4 regions of the Lysinibacillus sp. YS11 genome follow, and region 1 is predicted to be linked to each of the others. Evidence: riboswitches for the same ligand, from Rfam matches in the RefSeq annotation. Region 1 holds a riboswitch; each other region holds the start of a gene.

Region 1 (4,431 bases):
CGAAGGGGATTTAACACAAAAGGTAGAAGAGCGATATATTAAGCCTGATGAAATTGGTGCAGTTGCTGTGGCCTATAATAATATGTTAGATAAAACCAATAGTGCGATTCAAACTGTACTAAATTCCACGAGGTTATTGAACCAATCTTCTAATCAGGTAAATGAGGCATTTAATGAGGTAGTTGCTTCTAGTCAGGAGGTTTCTGTAGCTATCAACGAGATTGCACAAGGAGCTTCGAAGCAATCAGAGGATACAGAAGAAACAAATTATCGAATGATGGATTTATCAGATCAGATTGATGCTATTACGGCTCTTTCTAATGAAATGGATGAGCTATCTCATAAAACAGGTGTAACAACGGAAAAAGGATTGCATGAGGTTGAAAGTTTAAGAGAACGTAATATGGAGACAAATGAAATGAATGGGCGTATCCAGCAGCAAATGGAATCATTAGCTTCTAATATTGCCAATATTAATCAGATTATTGCTTCGATTCAAAGCATTACCGAGCAGACTAATCTGCTAGCTTTAAATGCAAGTATTGAGGCTGCACGTGCTGGTGAACATGGTAAAGGATTTGCTGTAGTTGCAGAGGAAGTTAGAAAGCTAGCAGAACAATCTAAGAATGAAACAGAAATTATTAAGAGTACAGTAGAAAGTATTCTTGAAAATTCTCAGCAGACGGTTGCTGTGATTGCATCTAATGCAGATTTAATGCAATCTCAAAATGAGTCCGTACAAAGCACGCAACTAGCATTTAAAGATAGCAGTGATTTGTCGGGTTCAATTGCAAATTCTATTAGTGATTTAATGAATAAACTATCTAGCATGTTAGAGCATAAAAATCAGGCAATCATGGCTATCCAAAGTATTTCGGCTATTTCAGAGCAAACAGCAGCCTCTGCGGAACAAGTAAGTGCTTCTGCAATGGATCAACAAGTAGAATTACAAAAAGTAGCAGAGTCTATTCAAAATATGAACGATATTTCAAACGAGCTACAAGAAGTTGTAAACCGATTTAAGCTTGCTTAAAAAGAAAGGCTGCCTTCAATATAGAGGCAGTCTTCTTTATGGTGAAAGCCGGAGAAATTGACCTAGAAGGAATTCAACACTACTATTAACACTGGAAGGGGGACATTGATATGATGTATCTCGGAATGATTTTCTTTCAAATTGTTGTACCTATTTTAGTGTTACTTGTAATAGGCGCTATACTACAAAAGAAATTTCGCTTTAATTTAAAAGCATTGTCTCAGCTTATTACATATTGCTTTATGCCAGCAGCTGTTTTTGTAAATTTATATGAAACACATGTGGAATTAACTGTACTGGGAGAGGTCGGATTATTTATTGTACTCTTTATCGGTAGTCAAATGATACTCAGTCACTTTATGGCAAAAGGGTTAGGTTTAGCTAGAACAGAGGCAGCTGTCTTTAAAAATAGTGTTGTGCTCATTAACTCGGGTAATTACGGTATTCCAGTGGCTCAAATGATATTTGCCACGCAACCTATTGGAGTAGCCATTCAGGTCATGCTCGTAATCTTTCAAAATATGACTACGTATACATATGGTTTATACAATTTAATTTCTTCTACAAAGTCAGGTATGACAATCATCAAGGATTTCTTTAAAATGCCTATTATTCATGCGCTGATTATAGGTGTCGCTATGAATTATTTTGATATCGGTATTCCACAGTTTATCAAAATACCAGTAGAACATGTGGCAGATGGATTTATTGCTGTGGCTCTAATTACTTTAGGTGCGCAATTATCACAATTAGAGATGAAATCAATGTTTAATAAAACCGTCTTTATCAGCTGTTTTACGCGATTAATTATTGGACCATCTGTTGCATTGGCCATTATTTATATATTGGGATTAGATGGAGTCGTCGCACAATCACTGTTTATAGCTAGTGCTTTTCCAACATCCCGCAATAGTTCTAGTCTAGCATTGGAATATGATGTAGAATCAGCAACAGCCGCGCAAGCTGTTTTATTTTCAACCATTGTAAGCTGTATAACTGTAACCATTGTGATCTATTTTGCAGAAGTATTATTTACCTAGTAAGATAAAAAATAACTTCCATCTCTTAGTATTATCTGCTACACTAGCATCAAACTAAATAGTATTAACTAGGGGAGTCTGATGAGTCAGGCTGAGAGGGAAACGCTACGAAGTTTCTTGACCCTTTGGACCTGATCTGGCTCATACCAGCGTGGGAAAGTTAAGAAGCTATTGCAGAGTATGCAATCAATAGACCTTTACATTCGTGGCCGGATCCAAATAATTATTTTGGATTCGGCCTTTATTTTTTGGATTGTTGGGGTGAGCTAGAATCGGTCCTTATATCAAAATAAATTTAAGGGAGAGAAGTAGCTCATGTCAGCAATTAGTGAAAAGAATATTACCATTATGTCCAGCTTTGAAGGAAGCAAAAAAGTATATGTGGAAGGATCACGCCCAGATATTCTAGTACCTATGCGAGAAATTGCATTAAGTCCGACAACAGGCAGTTTTGGAAATGAAGAAAATGCTCCTATTCGAGTATATGATACGAGTGGGCCCTATACAGATCCAGCCTACCAAGTAGATATTACGAAAGGTTTACCTGCCTTACGAAATGCATGGATTCAAGAGCGAGGGGATGTAGAAGCATATGAGGGACGCTCCATTAAACCGGAGGATAATGGCTTTCGTCATGTTGATGACCCGCGTATTCAAGAAAATGTCTTCCCTGAGTTGGCGAGAAAGCCTTTGCGTGCTAAAAAAGGTAAAAATGTGACACAGCTTCACTATGCACGAAAGGGAATTATAACGCCTGAAATGGAGTTTGTAGCGATTCGTGAAAATATGGATCCTGAATTTGTACGTTCAGAAATTGCAGCTGGGCGTGCTATAATGCCTTCTAATATTAATCACCCTGAGGCAGAGCCAATGATTATTGGGCGTAATTTTCATGTAAAGATCAATGCGAATATCGGGAATTCTGCTGTATCTTCTTCCATTGCAGAAGAAGTTGAGAAAATGACCTGGGCAACTCGATGGGGCGCAGATAATATTATGGATTTATCGACTGGTAAACATATTCATACAACTAGAGAATGGATTATTCGAAATGCGGCAGTGCCAGTGGGAACAGTGCCAATTTATCAGGCTTTAGAAAAGGTAAATGGTGTAGCAGAGGATTTAACGTGGGAGGTTTATCGTGATACTCTCATTGAACAAGCTGAGCAGGGTGTGGATTACTTCACCATTCATGCAGGTGTCCTTTTACGCTATGTACCACTAACAGCAAATCGTGTGACAGGTATTGTATCTCGAGGTGGCTCTATAATGGCACAGTGGTGTTTATATCATCATCAAGAGAATTTCCTGTATACACACTTTGAGGAAATCTGTGAAATTATGAAAGCCTATGATGTTGCTTTTTCCTTAGGTGATGGTTTACGCCCAGGCTCAATTGCAGATGCCAATGATGAGGCACAATTTGCAGAGCTTGAAACACTAGGCGAGCTAACACAGATTGCTTGGCAGCATGATGTTCAGGTAATGGTTGAGGGACCAGGTCATGTACCAATGCATTTGATTAAAGAAAACATGGACAAGCAATTAGAGGTTTGTAAGGAAGCTCCCTTCTATACATTAGGACCACTCACAACAGATATTGCTCCAGGTTATGACCACATTACATCAGCCATTGGGGCAGCCATGATTGGCTGGTTTGGTACAGCGATGCTTTGTTATGTGACACCGAAAGAGCATCTTGGTTTACCGAATCGCGAGGACGTTCGTGTGGGCGTTATCACTTATAAAATTGCTGCACATGCTGCTGATTTAGCAAAAGGTCATCCAGGTGCACAACAACGAGACGATGCACTGTCTAAAGCGCGCTTTGAGTTCCGTTGGCGTGATCAATTCAATCTGTCACTAGATCCCGAGCGTGCAGTGGAATATCATGATGAGACACTGCCAGCAGAGGGAGCAAAAACAGCACACTTTTGTTCTATGTGTGGGCCTAAATTCTGTAGCATGAGAATTTCACAGGATATTCGTAATTATGCGAAAGATAAGGATTTGAATACGACTGAAGCGATCCATCAAGGTATGAAAGAAAAGGCTGAGGAGTTTAAAAAAGCAGGCAGTCAAATTTACCAATAATGAAAGAAAAGGCTTATGTCAAAAAAATAGACATAGGCCTTTTCTTAATAAAAAAACTCCATGTGAATAGTGGATTCACATGGAGTGAAAGTTGGATTTGGATATCAATAATAAAGTGGAATATTAAACGTTTGTTGGTTGTTTTACATATGGATTTGTAAGGTCCATACCTTCTAAGGAAAGACCCATCGCTTTAGCGACACCTTCACCATATGCTGGGTCAGCTAGATAGCAGTGAAGGATGTGACGGCGTTTGATGAATTC
Region 2 (4,431 bases), 2.1 Mb from region 1:
AAAGGATCGTTCCCATATTGTAGATGGATTAATTAAAGCCCTTTCCATTTTAGATGAAGTCATTGCGACGATTCGTTCTTCAAATGATAAGAAGGATGCGAAGCTTAATTTACAAGCAAAGTTTGATTTTACAGAGGTACAGGCAGAGGCCATTGTAAGCCTGCAATTATATCGTTTAACGAATACGGATATTACAGAGCTTCGTCAGGAACAGGACGAGTTAAATAAGCTAATTGCGAAGCTAGAGGGGATTCTGCAAAGTGAGGCTAAGCTTGTGCGTGTTATTAAACAAGAGTTGCTAGATATTAAGAAACGCTTTACAGAGCCTCGCCGCTCGAAGATTGAGCAAGAAATTGAAGAAATTAAAATTACATTGGATGTCCTTGTGCCAAGTGAAGAGGTTGTCGTAACAGTAACGAAGGATGGTTATATTAAACGTACATCCACACGTTCTCATGCCGCTTCAAACGGGCAAGATTTTGCCATGAAGGATTCAGATTATTTATTGTATGAAGCAAACTTAAATACACAGCACCATCTACTGCTTTTCACAAATCGAGGCAATTATATTTATCAGCCTGTTCATGAGCTGCCTGATATACGCTGGAAGGATCTCGGCCAGCATATTTCAAGTATTGTACCAACAGGGGAAGATGAATCGATTATTGCGGTTTATGGTTTCGAAACATTTGACCAACCAAATACGTATGTCTTCACAGCCACAAAAGATGGCCAAATTAAGCGCTCACCACTCGCAGACTATGCGGTAACGCGTTATTCAAAGCCAATTAAAACGATGAATGTCAAGGCTGGTGATGCGATGATCTATGCATCATTTGTAACAGATGACGTGGAGCTGATGCTCACAACGGATACAGCCTATGCGATTCGTTTCCCAATGGAGGAACTACCTGTGACAGGTGTGAAAACAGGTGGTGTGAAAGGGATCACACTAAAAGATGGAGAAGCCTTAGTTGGAGTCAATGTATTACAGCCTGATGTTACCCACTATGTAGTGATTGTGACACAGCGTGGGGCCGTGAAGAAAATGAATGTCGCTGAAGTTGAAGTAGCAAGTCGTGCAAAACGTGGACTAAAAGTATTAACAGAGTTAAAAGCAAACCCTCACCGAATTGTGGCAGTTGTTCAAGCAACAGACGAGGAGCAGGTTGTGATTGAAACTGAAAAAGGTGTTCAAGAGATGATTGACGTACAAGCATTGTCTCGTGCGGATCGCCATTCCAATGGTTCATTTAAAGTGGATATTGCAACAGATGGAGCAATTTCTCATGTTGTAACAGCCAAAAAAGAACAGAAACCAAGCTAAAAGCATGCCCAGCCTCTTAGGAGCGCTGGGCTTTAAGCTCTATTCAAAAATAGCACCTTGTCATTTAAGTGAAACTATGGGTATAATAATCATCGAAAAGTTCATAGCGAAAGAATGTAGGGGGGCTAGTAATTGCTAGCTGAGATTGTGTCCGGTAGACGCTGACCCTTTGAACCTGATTTGGCTCGTACCAGCGTAGGGAACATCTATTCAAAAAGCAAAGTTTTGAAGATTGATTGCAATACGTCTGGGAGGAATCCTAGGCGTTTTTTTATGTTTTCAAGCAACAGCTTGCCAACATTGTATACGCTTTCTTCTGGTGACAACATTCATTCATGAACACTTTCATATTACAAACTGGGAGGCTTTCGCATGAAAAAATGGTTTTTTATTTTATTGGCAGCACTATTGACATTAGTAGGCTGTAGTGACAAGGATGACAAGCAGGCTGCAGACAAGCTGAAAAAGGTGTCTGTGGTACTGGATTGGACGCCGAATACAAATCATACAGGACTATATGTTGCCAAAAAACTCGGTTATTTTGAGGAACAGGGTTTAGATGTTGATATTATTATGCCTGGTGAGGCGGGCGCAGATCAGCTTGTTGCTTCTGGAAAGGCGGATTTTGGCGTGAGCTATCAGGAAGGCATAACACAGGCACGAGTCCAAGATGTGCCGCTGGTCTCCATCGCAGCAATTATACAGCATAATACATCTGGCTTTGCTTCTATTGCTTCGAAGGGCATTACATCACCAAAGGATTTTGAAGGTAAAACCTATGGTGGTTGGGGCGCACCATTAGAGCAAGCCGTTTTACAATCACTCATGCAAAAAGAAAAGGCAGATATTAATAAGCTAGATATCGTCAATGCAGGGGATTTAGATTTCTTCACAATGATGGAAAAAGATATAGATTTTGCTTGGATTTATTATGCATGGACTGGGATTGAGGCTGAGCTGCGTGGGGAAAAGATTAATATGCTATATCTTACAGATTATAGTGATCAATTGGATTATTATACGCCAGTTTTAGCTACAAATGAAAAAATGATACAGGACAACCCGGATGTAGTCAAAGCCTTTGTGGCAGCTGCATCGAAGGGCTATGAATACGCAATTGAAAACCCAAGTGAAGCGGCTGATATTTTAATCGAAGCGGCCCCTGATTTAGATAAAGCGTTAGTGCATAAAAGTCAGGAATGGCTGGCTGATAAATATCAGGATGATGCCAAGCAATGGGGAGAGCAAAAGCTTTCTGTGTGGGAAAATTACGCGAAATGGATGTCTAGCAATCAAGTATTAGAGGGCGAATTTGATGCGAAAAAAGCCTTTACTAATGATTTCTTACCTAAAAAGGAGGCCAAATAAGATGGCAAATTCATTAATCAGTGTACAAATCATTCCGAAGACAGAGAAATATGAAGATGTTATACCATATGTCGATGCAGCAATTGCGGTGATCGATGCTTCTGGGGTGAAATATGAGGTACATCCATTGGAAACAACGATGGAGGGTGAGCTTTCAACATTGCTCCAAATCATTGAAAAAATGAATGAGAAGATGATCGAACTTGGTGCCATTAATGTCATTACACAAGTGAAAATTTTATATCAGCCAACGGGTATTACGATGGATACATTAACGGAGAAATATCAGTAATGAAACGTGCATTACAGAAGGGAAGGACGATAATTTTTATCGCCTTCCTCTTGTTCATATGGGAACTAATCGTGCGGTTTGCTGAAGTTCCTCATTGGTTAGTACCCACACCAAGTAGTATTTTGTCAGAAGCCATCCAGTCGTATCAAACCTTTCTACCACATGCATTCGCTACAGTACAATTAGCTCTACTAGGATTAGCCATTGGCATCGCTTGTGGGCTAACGGTGGCAATAGTGTTGCATCGATTTACATTTATTCGAGAACTGTTTTATCCAATTCTTATTATGTCGCAGAATGTTCCTATTCTAGTCTTGGCACCGCTCCTTATTATTTGGTTTGGCTTTGGCTTATTACCGAAGCTTATCATTATCTGTCTTGTGTGCTTTTTCCCGATTGTCATTGCAGCGATGGATGGATTTAGACAAACTGCTCCAGAATTAAAGCATTATTTTGCCATGGTTGGTGCTACAAGGGCACAAACCTTTTGGAAGCTGGAATGGCCTTATGCCTATCCCGCTATTTTTTCAGGCATTAAAATTGCGGCTACATATAGTGTGATGGGGGCTGTGATTGCGGAGTGGCTTGGTGCAAAAAAGGGTATTGGTGTTTACATGACCCTAGCCCAATCCTCCTTCCGTACGGATCGCGTATTTGTGGCAATTTTTGCGATTGTTCTCTTGAGCTTACTATTGTTTAGTGGTATTCGTTTAATTGAAAAATTCATGGTGAAGGGAAGAGGCTATCATGCTCAGCATTCAAAACATCGCTAAATCCTTCGATGCGCTCAAAGTCCTTGATCAACTTTCTTTTGACGTCAAGGATGGAGAGTTTGTGGCCATCGTTGGTCCTTCAGGCAGTGGTAAAAGTACACTTTTTCAATTAATTGGTGGTGTTTCGCCAATTGACCAAGGAGCCATTTTATTAAATGGAGAGGATATCCAACAAAAAAAAGGAACGATTGGCTATATGCCACAGCAGCCATGTCTATTACCCTGGCGTACAATAGTAGAAAATGTCACGCTTGTAGAGGAATTACAACATAAACCAAATGTTGAACGTGCCAAGGAATGGTTAGAAAAGGTTGGTCTTGCCTCTTTTATCCATGCCTACCCGAACGAACTGTCTGGAGGCATGCAGCAGCGTGTGTCCTTTATTCGAGCAATGGTCAGTGATAAGCCGATTTTATGCTTAGACGAACCATTTTCTGCGTTGGATGAATTTACTCGACTGGAAATGCAAGCATGGCTTTTATCTATCTGGGAAGAGTACCGCAAATCCATTCTATTTGTTACACATAGTATTGAGGAAGCTCTCTTTTTAGCAGATCGCATACTTGTTTTAACCAAACGTCCAGCTACCGTTAAAAAGGAAATCATCGTGCCGTTTGAGAGACCTCGGAAAGAGGAAATTCGACATTCTGCAGCATTCACAGCGTTAAAGC
Region 3 (4,431 bases), 600 kb from region 1:
CAGGTCAAGGCGAGCTATTACTATATGAAAATGATGAGCTTATTCATCGAGAGGCAGTTGAGCTGACTGAAGGCACGAATGTGTTTACCTATAAACATGCAGCAACAGCTGAAGGACTTGTAAAATATGAAGCCGTTGTTCAAGTTGGTCAGGATGCCATTTTTGAAAACAATAAGTTAACTAGTGTCACAATGGTTCAAAGTGAACCACATTTATTAATCGTTAATGGTTATGAAACAGCATCACCCATCGCAGCAGCACTTGGTAGTCAATCCATTGCCTATGATGTTGTAGCACCTAAAAGTTTACCAAATGAACTATCCAGCTATTTGCAATATAATGCTATCGTTTTCGACAATGTACCAGGTCATTTAGTGGGTGAAGCAAAAATGAGTGTTATTGAGCAAGCAGTCAAAAACTTTGGAGTTGGTTTTACAATGGTGGGTGGAGAAAATAGTTTTGGTCTAGGCGGCTATTTTAAAACACCGTTTGAAACCTTATTGCCAGTGGAAATGGAAATTAAGGGCAAAGAGCAATTACCTTCCTTAGGATTAGTGATTGTACTTGACCGTTCTGGCAGTATGCAAGGCTCGAAGCTTGAGCTTGCTAAGGAAGCAGCGGCACGTTCTGTTGAGATGTTGCGAGATGAGGATACATTAGGATTCATCGCCTTTGATGATCGTCCTTGGGAGATTATAGAGACAGGGCCTCTTAACAGTAAAGAAGAGGCTGTGGATACTATTTTATCAGTAACACCTGGTGGGGGAACAGAAATCTATAGTTCATTAGCTAAAGCCTACGAGAACCTTGCTGATTTAAAGCTCCAACGTAAGCATATTATCCTCTTAACAGATGGGCAGTCACAGGCAGGGAACTATGAGGATTTAATTGGTGAAGGGAAAGAAGAGGGTATAACCTTATCGACAGTAGCGATTGGACAAGATGCCGATGCGAACTTATTAGAAGCGCTTAGTGACATGGGCAGTGGACGTTTCTATGATGTGATAGATGAGCAAACCATTCCTTCTATTTTATCTCGGGAAACAGCTATGATTTCCCGCACCTATATTGAGGACAATCCATTCTATCCGGCAATTTATAATGCAGCAGGATGGAACTCACTGTTTGCTAATGGTGTCCCACAAATGAATGCATATATTGGGACAACGGCAAAACAGGGGGCTACTGTTGTAGCAGAAAGCGAGAAAGAAGATCCTGTGTTAGCGCAGTGGCAATATGGTCTTGGTAAAACATTTGCCTTTACATCTGATTCAACGGGTAAATGGACTGGAGATTGGGCAAGATGGCAGAATTGGGGAGCATTTTGGCAAACACTTATTTCTCAAATGCTACCAAGCTACAATGATGTAGCCTATGATGTAAGATTGGAAGCAGATGGTTCCTTTATGATTACAGACCCTACAAATGAAGCCGCATTTTTAGATATTGTAGCGGTAAATGAAGCAGGGGAGGAGCTAGAAACACAACTTGAAACCATTTCCGCATCTCAAGTTCGAGCTGTAGTACAAGCTGAACCTGGATTAATTTTCTTCCGTATAGCAGATGAAAAGCAGGCCATTTATCAGGCAGGGCTAAGTGTTCCTTATAGTGCTGAATACGAACTACTCCCTGTAAATAACCAACTGATAGAAGAGTTAACTCAACGAACAGGAGGCACTGTTTTAAAGGAACCACAAGATGTCTTCCGTGACTTTACGACAAAAGGAGCAGATCGGCAAAATATTGCCACATGGCTACTCTTAGCGAGTATGCTTCTTTTCTTTATTGATATTACCATAAGACGTTTTGGTTGGAATTTCCTAACGAATGCGAAGAAAAAAGAGCCGCTGGTTGAGGAAAAAACTATAGAAGCAGAAGACACAAATGTAGCACAGTTGTTAAAAGGCATGAAAAAACGATCTTAAAATAGAGGAAGCAGTGCAAACTCGAATAGTTTTGCACTGCTTTTTTATATTGCATGAAATAAAGAGTTATCCCCTTTGTAAAGAGGGTAAATGAGAAGAAAAGCGATCCAAATTGGACTACCCCAGCTCAATGAATGCTCATAATTCAATCTCTCTCAATAAAGAGAAGAATTAAACCTCTTTACTAGCTCTGTTTTACGCAAGCTACTCGCAACCATTACACCTAAAATAGCACCGATCGTACTTGATGTTAAAAAGGCTGGTAGGAAGAAGAATGCTGCTACAGATGTTCCCATGAATAATTTTGCATAAGGGACGGCAATAAGTGAAGCCAGAATGCCCGTTCCGATAACTTCTCCGATACCAGCTAACCACATTTTATTGCTATATTTATAGGCAAGGGCAGCACAGAACGCACCGATGATACTACCAGGGATAGCTAGTAGAGAGCCTGTTCCAGTAAGGATACGAATGATGGCAGTGACAAAGGCAACTATAACTGTTGGTACGGGTCCAAGTATAATGGCTCCTATCACATTAATAGCATGCTGAACTGGGTAAGCACGTGCGATTCCTGTTGGGATGGATACGAAAGTAGAGCCTGCAACAGCAACGGCTACTAATAAAGCCATGACTGTTAATTTACGAATTGACATAAAGTTCACTCCTTTTGGTAAAGTTCGTGAGGAAAAATAAAAAGGCCACCCCCTTTAAACAATAGGAAGCGGCCTTGCGTGTATATAGTGACAACAGCAAGTAGCGCCACTTCCCTCCGCTAGTGTGAACTAGATCAGGTTCAAAGGGTCCGTATATTACCATATACGTCTCAGCCTTTTAAAGACTCCCCTAGTGGTTAAAATCATTCAATTTTGTGAATCAACAATAATGTAACATACTGCTAAAAATAGTCAATGATTTTTCAGACTATTTTGTATCGGGATGCATTAAATGAGGTGCTTTTTTCACTGTCCAGATGAGCGCAAGGAAGAAACAGGCTAATAATATGATAGAACCGAAAATATATGGGCTATTCATATTCCAGTCAAATAATAAACCTGCCAAAGCGGGTCCAATCATATTTCCGAGGCTCATATAGGCATTATTCAAGCCCGCAGCAAATCCCTGCTCTTTCTCTGCAAGCTTTGAGATGAGTGTATTAACAGCTGGACGAATTAATGTCGTTGCTGTAGAGAAAATTGTTGCTACAACTAAAATAAGGGCAAAGCCAGAAACAAATAATATTAAGAAAATAGCAACGGATGCAATAAATAAATTTACTAGTACTACTTTCATTTCACCATAACGATTGAACAGTGGTGTAATAATAAACATTTGTACTACTACTCCAAAAGCACCACCAACAACTAATATAATCGCTATATCTACAGGTGTGTAATTAAACTTTTCTGTCACAAATAATGACAATGTCGTTTGGAAATTTGCAATTCCAAACGAGAACACCAGCATAATTATGAGCATAACAAAATAAGGCATATGTATGGAACGAGCCATTTGCTTCGCCAGATTGTCTTGCTTTTGTTTCTGTTGAGCAGTGTTTGGTTTGGTAGAAGGTAATAAAAAGTAAGATAAAATAGATGCTAAAATGGCTGCAGCTCCAGCTGTGAAAAATGGGAAATGTAAGCTTACCTTTGCTAAAAAGCCACCAATACCAGGTCCAATCATAAAGCCAAGAGACATAGCGGCACCCAACATCCCCATACCTTTCCCACGTTCTTCATAGGTTGTGACGTCAGCGACAAAAGCCATAATAGGAGGTGCAACAAATGCGGAACCTAGACCACCTAAAAATCGTGCTAAAAAGAGCATCCATACATCTGTAGCAAGGCCAAATCCGATTTGTGCAAGACCTGTTACGATAAGACCGAAAATAATTAAATTTTTTCGTCCGTACTGATCTGAAAGATTCCCAGCAATAGGAGAAAATACGAATTGAGCTAAGGCGAACGTTGCGATTAGCATACCTAGAACTTGTCCTGCTGCACCAAATATTTTTAAATACTCTGGCATGACAGGAATAATAATGCCAATACTCCCCATTGCGATAAACATATTAAACATTAAAATATACAAAGCCGCCTTATTGGACTTCTGCTGGGTCATCGAATGAACCCCCTTTTTGTAATCAAATATAGTACAGTCTATCATAAAGAATTATTGCTTGGCTAATAGTTAAGATTATAGTACTGGTTCTATATTTAGAATGGTTTTCCACAAAAGTTTTTATCCACGCACCTATGCATGATGAAATAATACATTTTAGTCATAAAAGTTGAGGGAAAAGAAGCTATGGGAGGATAAATTAGTAAAGCAACAACAATTGAGGGACTTCTCTTATAAAGGGAGATTAAAAATTTGGAGAGTCTGTCTGTAATGGCATAAAGCATGGCTATAAATTGTAGCGATGTTGAGCGTTAGAAGTTATGGACTATCAAAAGTACACTAATGTGAGAATCTATTAAAATTTAGATAAAATATTTTATAAATA
Region 4 (4,431 bases), 920 kb from region 1:
CCATACAATTGGATGCACTTCGAAAAGCATGTAGCGACTATGCTTTACAAGTACACACGTTGCAAATTCAGATTACCGAAGGGGCTACATACCTTCAAGGAAAAGAGAAGCAAGATTTAGAGGCGATGGAAGCAAGAGTAGAACAGCATCGAGTTTCCTATGAGGAAGCATTTAAACGTTTACAACAGATCAATGGCTTTATACAAGCATGCCAAGGCTTTAGTAAAAAGGTGGAAGAAATAGCGAAAGAGCTTCATTTACTTGAACAAGAAGCAGGGCGAGTAAAGGAGCTTTATGGATTATTAAATGGACAAAACTCGAAAAAGCTATCCTTTGAGCGTTATATACAAATTAACTACTTAGATCAAATTACAGAAGCTGCCAATATACGTCTGTATCATTTATCAAACGGTCAATTTGAGCTTAGACGTTCAGATAGATTAGAAAAGCATGCGAAGCAAAGTGGCCTTGGTCTTGATGTTTATGATGCTTATACAGATCAATTACGAGATGTCAAAACTTTATCAGGTGGCGAAAAGTTTAATGCTTCGTTGAGCCTTGCATTGGGGATGGCAGATGTGATTCAAAGCTACCAAGGTAATATTCATATTGAAACGATGTTTATTGATGAGGGCTTTGGCTCGCTCGATGAGGAATCACTAAATAAAGCAATCGATACATTAATTGATTTGCAGGATTCTGGTCGTATGATTGGCGTTATTTCGCATGTACCTGAATTGAAATCCGCGATGCCAGCAGTTTTACATGTGGAAAAAACATTAAATGGCCATAGTCAAACCCATTTTGAAGTGAAATAAAACGAAGGCGTATTTCCTTTAAAAGGAATACGCCTTCGTTTTATTTTTTTCGGGTTGTGGTTGTAGGCGTTGTGCCTTTTTTTGCAGCCATTACTTTTTTGACGATAGGAATAACAATAGGTGCTAACTTAACGGCAGTTTTTACAACGTTTGATACTTTCATCCCAAAACAGCTCCTTTTACAATTACTACTTCCTGTTTCACTTAAAAATAAAACATTAACGGATAACACGAACAGCCTGAATTATATTCCAAATCACAATACCTAGTGAGACGAGAGCATAGATGGCGAATGAAGCAAACCAAATAATCATCACTGTATTATTACTGGAGGTTGGATCTATACTAAATGTGGAAAAAACAAAGACAATAAAGAACAGGATGCCAAAAACAAAAGGAACTAAATGAGAGACAAGTGCACGAATCGAATGTTTTTTTACATCACTATCTTTTGTCACGAAATATACAATTAATGGAACGATAAAAGGGGCGAAGAAAATACTAAGATAACTAAAGGCAGCTAAAATTTTTTGATTCTCCATAGTTGTACCTCCTTTTTAAATATTTACGCATGAAAAACAGCAAAGTTTCAAAAAAATGATGTATGGAAGGTTGTAATCTTTCAATCCTTTGCGTACAATGAGAGTGTTCAAATAAATTCAGATGTAACGACCACAAGGGGAGCTGATGATGTCAGCTGAGACTGGGCACGTAATGCCTTGACTCTTCGAACCTGTAAGTTAACGCTTGCGTAGGGATGTGGATAGAAACCGACACTTGTACGATGTGAGGCTCTGTCCTGACATCGTTTTTTCCTCCTTAAAGGAAAAAGGTGTCAGAAAGAGACATATCAGCGCTTTTCTATTCCTGCTCTTGTATCCTACATCGGAACAAAGGAGAGAATATGTATGGACAAAAAAAGACTATTAATGCTAGTGGAGATTGCGATTTTTGCAGCGATAGGTCTCGTACTGGATCAGGTTTCCTTTAAAGTATGGGCACAAGGCGGCTCAGTTAGTCTTGTTATGGTACCGATTATGTTAATAGCATTTCGCTGGGGCTTAGTAGCTGGTCTTACTACGGGACTACTTGTGGGTGTTATGCAAACAATGTTTGGTTCTTATATCGTGCACTGGCTACAAGGATTACTAGATTATGGCGTTGCTTTTACTGTTGTAGGATTAGCGGCGGTTGTACGTGGACCAGTATTAGACGCTGCTAAACATATGAACAAAACAAAAATGGCACTTTATATAATCATAGGTACCGTTTTCGCAGGCTTCTTACGATACACAGCACATACAATTGCTGGTGCTGTATTTTTTGCCGAATATGCGGGTGACCAGAATGCATGGATCTATTCCATCATCTACAATGGTACATATATGCTACCAGCAACCATTTTAACGGCTGTCGTTGGTGTTCTTTTATTCACAGCCGCTCCCCAATTAATGCAAAGAAAAGCTTAATGCTAGTCCCTTCACAGGCGTGGAGGGACTTTTTTGTCGTGAATAACTCTTTTAGCACTTTGCAAAGTAGGAAAGCATACAATATTTAAAGCGTTTATCGTTATACGCATAAAAAGTTATGTTATATTAAAGAATAGATATTAGATGAAAGGGACGTTATACATGATTGTAAAAACGCAAGAAGAGATTGAAGCTTTTAAAAAAATAGGACGCATTTGTGCTGAAATTCGCGAAGCAATGAAAGCTGCTACAAAACCAGGTGTTACAACACTTGAGCTTGATGAAATTGCTGGTCGCATGTTTGCAGAGGCTGGCGCTATTTCAGGACCAAAGGGAGAATATGATTTTCCAGGGTATACATGTATTAGCGTCAATGAAGAAGTAGCACATGGTATTCCAGGAAAGCGTGTTATTCAAGAGGGAGATATCGTAAATATTGATGTTTCAGGCTCTTTAAATGGCTATTTTGCTGACACAGGTATTTCATTTGTTGTGGGTGATGGCTATGAGGACAAAGAAAAGCTTTGCCGTGTTGCTAAAAGTGCCTTTGATCGAGCAATGACAAAGGTAAAGGCTGGATCTAAATTAAATCAAATTGGTAAAGCTGTTGAACGCGAGGCAAATGCTAATGGGTTAACTGTTATTATGAATTTAACAGGTCATGGCTTAGGTCAATCTTTACATGATGAACCAAACCATATTTTAAATTATTACGATGCATGGGATACTACTATTATGAAAGAAGGTATGGTCCTTGCGGTTGAGCCATTTATCTCAGCAAAGGCAGAGCATATCGTAGAAGCAGGTGATGGCTGGACATTCGTGACGCCTGATAAATCACTTGTAGCTCAAATCGAACATTCAGTCATTGTAACAAAAGATAAACCAATTATCTTAACGTCATTAGACGAAGAATAGGATGTAATGAAAAAATCCTGCTAACCAATTTATTTTTGGTAGGCAGGATTTTTTTAATAAATAAAATGCCAACAAAGAGAACACCGCATAAAAATAAAGCAGCTGTAGTGACAAGTAGCTCATCAAAACCATTATGTATGGCGATTCCAATATAAGCCCAAATAAAAACACTTGGATACACAACATCAAAGTGATGGAAACGGATATGTAGCGCAATGGCTCCTCCTAAAGTAAGTAAAATCACTGCCCAAAGAGGCGTACTAAGACCAAAGCCGTTCCAACCATAAGCCGTTAACGTAAAGCTTGTATTTGTGATAAAAATAAATGTCATCCATGCTAAATAAATAGAGAAAGGAATACGACCAAACAAGGATTTGTCCTGAAGAGGGTACGTATTATACAACATAAACAAATACAAGACTAAGAGTAATGTAATGCCAAGAGAAACAATAAATAACTCATGGTGCCAGACATATATCGTCAATGCTTGTAATATATTTATGCAACTAAAAAGCGCAGACTGTTTCAAAGTTGTCTTTTTCATGTTCATAACTAACCAATAACCGAGTAAAAAATAAATGATAATCCAAATTACATGACTTACACTAACTGGTGCAAATACAACAGAAAAACGATTAGCGATTTCTAGCGAAGATTGACCGTTGATGTTCACGAAAAAGGATGAAAAGGTTAGGATGATTGAGACAAGATAAGAGATTGTCATCAAGATAAACCGAGGCATGTTTTCCTCTCCCTTCGTGTTAGATTGTATAGGGAAAAGACAAATAAGTATAGTACTGTCACTTTTTTTATTATAACGGAAATTTCCAACAATGTATCGTGTTGTTTTACTATTAATACCTACAATTTACCATGTCTGATAGGCATCCATATATTTCTTTAGTACAATAAGAATAGCCAAATAAAAGGAGTGAAGTTTCATGACACAAAATTTGAAAAATCTAGATCTAACTGTTGAACTAGACAAAAAGATGTATAAAAAGAAATTAAAAGTACTCCAATATGAAATGTTGAACGCACAACAATTTTTATTAAAAAACAAGATTGGCTTGATCTTGGTATTTGAAGGAATGGATGCAGCTGGTAAAGGTGGCGCTATTAAACGATTAATCGAACGTGTCGATCCCCGCGGTTATGTTGTACATCCTATTTCTGCTCCTCAAGCTCATGAATTACGCTACAATTATTTACAACGATTTTGGAGA

The links. Region 1 has a riboswitch for thiamine pyrophosphate ahead of thiC (phosphomethylpyrimidine synthase ThiC). Riboswitches for the same ligand answer to the same signal wherever they lie in the genome.
Region 2: another riboswitch for thiamine pyrophosphate. It lies ahead of LBYS11_RS11805 (ABC transporter substrate-binding protein); the one in region 1 lies ahead of thiC (phosphomethylpyrimidine synthase ThiC).
Region 3: another riboswitch for thiamine pyrophosphate. It lies ahead of thiW (energy coupling factor transporter S component ThiW); the one in region 1 lies ahead of thiC (phosphomethylpyrimidine synthase ThiC).
Region 4: another riboswitch for thiamine pyrophosphate. It lies ahead of thiT (energy-coupled thiamine transporter ThiT); the one in region 1 lies ahead of thiC (phosphomethylpyrimidine synthase ThiC).

Annotation. Positions count from the first base shown of each region.
Region 1 is NZ_CP026007.1:259,091-263,521, forward strand. Features, by position in the region: gene LBYS11_RS01225 (methyl-accepting chemotaxis protein) at 1-1,033, shown strand, start outside; gene LBYS11_RS01230 (AEC family transporter) at 1,144-2,073, shown strand; TPP riboswitch at 2,134-2,248, shown strand; gene thiC (phosphomethylpyrimidine synthase ThiC) at 2,389-4,167, shown strand; gene LBYS11_RS01240 (catalase) at 4,291-4,431, opposite strand, start outside.
Region 2 is NZ_CP026007.1:2,389,015-2,393,445, reverse strand. Features, by position in the region: gene parC (DNA topoisomerase IV subunit A) at 1-1,327, shown strand, start outside; TPP riboswitch at 1,436-1,546, shown strand; gene LBYS11_RS11805 (ABC transporter substrate-binding protein) at 1,700-2,695, shown strand; gene LBYS11_RS11800 (thiamine-binding protein) at 2,697-2,987, shown strand; gene LBYS11_RS11795 (ABC transporter permease) at 2,987-3,760, shown strand; gene LBYS11_RS11790 (ABC transporter ATP-binding protein) at 3,735-4,431, shown strand, end outside.
Region 3 is NZ_CP026007.1:857,694-862,124, forward strand. Features, by position in the region: gene LBYS11_RS03920 (VWA domain-containing protein) at 1-1,925, shown strand, start outside; gene thiW (energy coupling factor transporter S component ThiW) at 2,081-2,581, opposite strand; TPP riboswitch at 2,676-2,783, opposite strand; gene LBYS11_RS03930 (MFS transporter) at 2,850-4,046, opposite strand.
Region 4 is NZ_CP026007.1:3,923,420-3,927,850, reverse strand. Features, by position in the region: gene LBYS11_RS19765 (AAA family ATPase) at 1-818, shown strand, start outside; gene LBYS11_RS24040 (hypothetical protein) at 859-981, opposite strand; gene LBYS11_RS19760 (magnetosome magnetite crystal formation protein family) at 1,037-1,360, opposite strand; TPP riboswitch at 1,486-1,593, shown strand; gene thiT (energy-coupled thiamine transporter ThiT) at 1,727-2,287, shown strand; gene map (type I methionyl aminopeptidase) at 2,450-3,205, shown strand; gene LBYS11_RS19745 (hypothetical protein) at 3,177-3,947, opposite strand; gene LBYS11_RS19740 (polyphosphate kinase 2 family protein) at 4,147-4,431, shown strand, end outside.